One region of the Paenibacillus sp. FSL P4-0127 genome, then DNA from elsewhere that is predicted to be linked to it. Evidence: riboswitches for the same ligand, from Rfam matches in the RefSeq annotation. Region 1 holds a riboswitch; the other holds the start of a gene.
What was found. A riboswitch is a leader RNA that binds a small molecule or an ion and turns the genes downstream of it on or off. The one in region 1 is predicted to bind cyclic di-GMP.
Positions count from the first base shown of each region.

Region 1 (3,113 bases):
TCTGTCCACATTATCAACATAACACGAAACATGTGCATATGGCGTGCATAGTTAGTGCATAAAAAGGGCAAAACCAGTGCAGCATTCGGAACATGTTCCATGCGGCGCCGGCACTCCGACCCTCAAAGTTGAATACGGGGGTCAAATCTATGTGCAATGCGTCTTCTGAATTCATTCAATCTGCTTGAGACGACTCCAAATCCAGCAAAAACGCCCTATCTTTAATTTTCATGTAAATTTTGCGTAAAATTCGCTTCCGATGATAAAAGTACGCGCGGCGGGAAAGTGCCAGACGACTTATGGCATCTGAGGACGCAATATTATCAATATATCTCAATCGAACAAATAAGCCTTCTTCCGAGGTAAGCGACGTAAGAGCGTAGTCGATAAGACTGATTCTGGATAGCAATAATGGAATTTCATGTTCAGTGATCTGTATGCGTCGAATGACCGTTCGTAATACCGTTTCCTGTTTTCTGCCTCTGCTATGAGCCGCAACCATATGAAGGGTGCGCGTCAATTCTGGGATGTGAGCGAGTTCGGATTGAACATACTTCAATCTCGCTTTCCAGTCGTTATAGGACTTCAGCCACGATTCAACCTTTTCAAAGGGAACAGGGGCCAGATCTGCGACATCAGACACCCCTCCTTGCTGTGCATGCTTTCTTAACGTATTCCTCCGCCTGTTTGGCCCATCAATCGACTTCGTTGTACATTGTTCACGCTCCATTTCCATCGTCATCTACCCTTCTTTTCTAGATTCGCCAAAGTTGACAAGGCTATTTTCATAGTCTTCCTTTCCCTTTTTGCGACGCTCACCCCCGGTCGTATTTTCCTAAAAATCTCCCTCTTCATCAACCATTTTACCTATAAAGCGCTTAAAAATGGAGGGTGAAATTTTCATCAACACGATCAGCTCATAAAGTGTCGAATAAACACAAATTAACTCGAATTAAATACAAATTGCTAACACAAGGTTCGATCTTGACGATCGTACAAGCCTCTTCGTTTCGCTTTCTCGGCTGCTTCATGAATGGAACTGACATTGAACTTTCGAATGATGTTACGAATGTGCGATTTCATAGTGTTCTCTGTAACGCCTAATAACTCTCTAATTACCGGCTGTTTATAGCCCCACCCGATCAACTGCAAGATCTCTTTTTCAGTGGGGGTCAGCATGCAGTGTAATTCTTTACGCTTATCAAGCCCAATTTCATTACGGATTATGGATGCAGCATCTGCATGAAGGGAAGCCTGTCCCCGATAGGCTTCTCTGACGGCGTGCACGACATCCACATAGTTGATCTTGGTAATATAATTGATTGCTCCGGCCAACACAGCTTCCACAATGATTTCAGGCTCGCAGAGGGAGGTCAAGATGATGATTGGCATCAATTTTATTTTTAGAACTTCGGAAATTGTATGGAGTCCGTCCTGCCCCGATGAATGTAACACCGGATCAAGAATCATCACATCTAAATCCAATTGCTCACTCGCTCGAATGGCCGACTCCTTGTTTGTTGCAATATGAAATAGATTCATATCCGTCTCCGCATTGATCATTTCCGTCATCCGATGCTGCCAAATGGGGTCGCTGTCCACCAGCAGTACTTGTATCTTGCCTTCATTCCAACGCACGACTTCATCAACTTCTACGGGCATAACTTGCACGCTCCTCCATCTTATCATCACCTCGTTGATTGTTCTGGGAACACAAAAAAGACACGCCCCCGAAAGGCCGTGCCTTTAACTGACAGCATTAGCGAGGGTAACCCGGCGATCATTGCACGCAGGCAGAAGACCCGTGGCTTTGCGTCCCAGTCTTTCGAACTGGTTTGCCTTTTTCCTATGTCGCTTTATGATATATCGGGACAACTGATCAGATAGTCATGCATGCCCGTTAGGATGAAACCCAATCGCTACTGGATGATCCTGCTATTACCGCTTCAGTTGCCTCTCTTTCGTAGCAAATCGAGCTTTGGCAGGATTAACTTTATAGCTTACTAAGGTCGGGATGGACAGCATCGTCGGCATCCGTAGAGAGCGAGAGTTCTTCCCATTTGGCCAGTTCTGCGAGCTTCAACTCGTCAGCTTGCCGGATCATGTTCACGGCATCGCTGCCCAAAGCGAGCCATTGCGGCGGCTCTTCCATGTCGGCCACTTGAAGAATGATCTTCGCAGCCTTCTTGGGGTCCCCGATGGGACGTCTCCCCGTCCTGGCCGCGTCGCTGAAGATATTCAGCAGTATGCCGACTGTCTCTTGATACGCTTCGCCAGGCGGAATGATCTTCATCGAGGATCCTGCCCAGTCGGTACGGAAACCGCCGGGTTCAATCAAAGTTACTTTCACCCCGAAAGGCTTGGTCTCTGCGGCAAGCACGCCGGAAAATCCTTCGACGCCATGCTTGGCGGCCGTGTATGCGGCGAGTCCCGGTCCTGCCGGGCGGCGTCCGCCGATCGTGGAGAATTGAATGAACCGCCCGCTCTTTTGCTTTCGGAAGACCGGAACCGCCGCGCGGCTAACATGGACGACACCGAACAGATTGGTCTCGATCTGGGCGCGGAACTGTTCCGACGGCGTTTCCTCAATCGATCCGAGATCGGCGTATCCGGCGTTGTTCACGACAACATCGATTCGACCGAATTTCTCTACGGCTTGCGCAATGGCCTGTTTGGCTTCGTTCTCATCGGTAACATCCAGTCGAACGGCATAGGCGCGTCCTTCGCTTGCGGATACCAGTTCTCGCAACGTCTCCGGATTTCGCGCCGTTGCCACCACCAGATCGCCCCGTTCAAGCGCGGCTTCAGCAATGGCGCGGCCAAATCCGCGCGAGGCTCCTGTAATAAACCATACTTTTGCAGGCATAACTTTCGCCCTCCTTATTGAATGAACGTTTAATTAATTACTTCCTCATTAAACCACACGCCAAATCCGGTTGTCAAATGAACGTTTATTCAAGTATAATGATCCCATGATGAAAAGAGATCCCGAATCCAAAAAACGACAGCTTCTTGACGCCGCCTTGAAGGAATTCGCCGCTCGCGGCCTGGCCGGAAGCCGGGTCGATCAAATTGCCGAGCGAGCCGGGTGCAGTGCAGGACTGGTATATACC
Region 1 is NZ_JBBOWY010000002.1:594,871-597,983, reverse strand. It holds gene NYE74_RS29170 (hypothetical protein) at 176-736, opposite strand; gene NYE74_RS29165 (response regulator transcription factor) at 967-1,662, opposite strand; cyclic di-GMP riboswitch class I at 1,765-1,850, opposite strand; gene NYE74_RS29160 (SDR family NAD(P)-dependent oxidoreductase) at 1,994-2,866, opposite strand; gene NYE74_RS29155 (TetR family transcriptional regulator) at 2,973-3,113, shown strand, end outside.

Region 2 (3,113 bases), on a different contig from region 1:
ATTCATCCGCTGTCGATAGGCCGGGCGCATCTGCAGGCTGAAGCCGTAGACGGCGAGGTGCTGGCCGAGGAGTCGGTCGGCGGCGAGCATCTGCGGCGGGGAGCGGTGCAAAGCGGGCATCTCGCCGCAGAGTCGGTGCAGAGCGCTCATTTGGCTCCTGAGTCCGTGCGGGCACTGCATCTGGCGAAGGAGAGCGTGGAAGGCCGGCATATCGAGGAAGCGGCAATCGCATCGCGTCACATCGGCCCCGAGTCGATCGATGTCTGGCATCTGTCGGCTGAACTGCAGCGAAACGGGCTGCTGCCGGAAAAAGGGATCGGTGGCGAGGACATTCAGCCATTGTCGATAGATCGGGTACACCTTCAGGCCGGTGTTGTGGATGCCGACATTCTGGCCGAGGAGTCGGTCGGCGGCGAGCATCTGCAGCAGGGAGCGGTGCAAAGCGGGCATATTGCAAACGCGGCGGTCGGCAGCGCACAGCTTGCCGATGAAGCGATTGCCTCGCGCCACCTGAAAACCGGCGCGGTCGGCGCGGAGCACCTTGCCTTTACTCCGGTCCAGACGCTGCTGGACCAGCCGGCCAAACAGCTGTTTGGAATGTCGGCGTTTTTGTTGCAGCGCGATGAGGCCGAAACGCAAGTGAAGGTTGAATTTGAAGAGCCGTTTGCTAATCCTAACTTTGTTATCGTTGCAATGACGAACCATTCGGCTTTTTACGCCACGCTAAGCGAACAAACTCAGGAATCGGCCGTCATTACGATTTCCAGGCTGAAGGAAAGCCATGTCCACTACGGCTTCGTCATGTGGATTGCCATCGGAAACGCGCATTAGAGTGTAGGGCCGATAAGATCGTAGCAGGGCCGCCGAGTTTATTCGGCGGCTTTTTGCCGTGCCAGCCGGGCGGGGATTTATTCCTGTCTGTGCCTTATTCGTAGTGGGACTGACGGCATGGGCTGCGTATGCAGCGATGGGCCGTATCCATTGGAAAAATCCAATAGATTGACGGAAATCAAACACAATTTTGAACTCACATTGGAAGTATCCAATAAACTTCGCTTAAATCGCCCATTTTGCACCTTGCCGAGTCTCATCTATTGGAAAGTATCCAATCAAGCCTCCATATTTACGATTGAATTTCCATTTTAATTGGATATATCCAATGAGGTTTCGCCGGGGCTGTTTGTGGCTTCGCTGATCCGCCCTGAATCCGCCCTGAATCCGTCCTGAATCCGTCCTGAAGCTCCTGAAGCTGTCCCTGAAGTTCCTTAAAACTGCCCGGAACTGCGTCGGATTACCTAAGGCCTGGCCGTGATTCCGGCTGGAAAAACGGCTGCATATTTCGCCGGTCAATCGGGCTTTCTCACGGCTCAGACCGGCCGTTTTTAGTATTTACACAGCCTGCTCAGGCGTGTTAGTATGAAACCAACTAAAAAATAGCAAAGACTAGAAGGGCAAACTTGCCGAAAGACAAGGACGCAAAGCCACGGGCCTAAAGTACCAGCAACAGCTACGGCAGCCGGGTTTCTATAGTTGGATAGGCGTCCTCTCTTTCTTCGGGTTCTCTTTCTTCGCTAGAAGGTTCATGAAGAAGGAGTTTTTTTATGTCTGAAATTTGTCGAAAAAGCATCAATAATGTCGAATTATGTAAAACGGGGAGATAGTTTATGGCAGAACGAGAAAATAGCGATCCGTTATTAGAGGTCTATCTTCACGAAAATTCGCAGCTGCTCGAGCAGTTGGAACAGATCATCCTGGAATGCGAAGAGCTTAACGCTTTTCCGTCCGCCGCCATCCACGACATTTTCCGCATTATGCACACGATCAAAGGCTCCTCCACGATGATGAATTTCGATAACATCGCGGCTTTGTCGCACATCATGGAAGATCTGTTTGCGTTTATCCGCGAACATCAGCCCCGCTTGGCCGATTGCACGGCGTTGTCCGAGCTGGTGCTGCAGGGCGGCGATTTCATTAAGCTTGAGCTGTATAAGATCAGGCAGGGCGATTCTCCTGACGGGGACGCATCTTCGCTGAAAAGCAGCATTACCGGATATTTGGAAGAACTAAAAGCCGCACAGCATCCCGGGCCGGCTGTTTCCCCTCTTCGAGGCCCCGAGACCGGCAAACGTCAGGACGGTGAGGATTCCGCTTCCGGGGCTCATTTAAAAGCCGTTCTTTATTTTGATGACGATTACAACATGGAGAATGTTCGGGCATATCAAGTCGTTCACAGCCTGCAGGAAATGACCGAGCAATTCGCCTACTGGCCCGAGGACATTGCCGAAAATCCCGAAACAGCCTCGCTCATAAGAGAGCAGGGCTTCCAAATTCTGTTCCGGAACGGCGAATCCGCGGACACGGTAGCTGCTTACCTGTCGCAGGCGCCATCCTTAAAGCATTTGGAAATGATCAATTTGCCGGAACAAAGCCGGGCAGAGCCTGAGGCTGAGACGGCCGCCGCGGCAGAGACGCTTCAGCCGATACCCGAAGCGGAAGCGCGAACAGGAGAGTCTACGGCGGCACATTCTGCAGCGCACGCTGCAGCACTTTCTACGGACGCTGCACCAGCCTCCCCTTCCGAGCCGGGCGCCGCCGAACCCTCCCAGGTGCCGGGAGCGGCTGCCCGCACTTCGCAGGCGCCGGAGGCCAAAACGCAGGATATTGCCAGAGCTAATGCCTCGCAGCATTCCAGTTTCATCAGCGTGAATTTGGCCAAGCTCGACGAGTTGATGGACCTGGTCGGCGAGCTCGTCATCGCCGAATCGATGGTCACGCAAAACCCGGAATTGGCCGGACTGGAGCTTGAACAGTTTCAGAAGGCCGCTCGGCATCTGCGGAAGATCACCGGCGAAATCCAAGACAAGGTCATGTCGATCCGCATGGTGCCGCTGGTTAATACGTTCCAAAAAATGAACCGCATCGTACGGGATATGTGCAGAAAACAGGATAAGTCAGTCCGGTTGGAACTGCTTGGCGAGGATACGGAAGTGGACAAAAACATCATCGAGCACATCTCCGATCCGATCATGCACCTTGTACGGAACGCGATCGACCACGGCATCGAAACGCCGGAGGAACGCCTGGCAGCGGGCAAGGAAGAATCCGCGACGTTG
Region 2 is NZ_JBBOWY010000001.1:2,774,488-2,777,600, forward strand. It holds gene NYE74_RS12465 (WIAG-tail domain) at 1-831, shown strand, start outside; cyclic di-GMP riboswitch class I at 1,441-1,529, shown strand; gene NYE74_RS12470 (chemotaxis protein CheA) at 1,665-3,113, shown strand, end outside.
Region 2: it holds a riboswitch for cyclic di-GMP, as region 1 does, so the genes downstream of both, NYE74_RS12470 (chemotaxis protein CheA) here and NYE74_RS29165 (response regulator transcription factor) in region 1, are expected to answer to the same signal.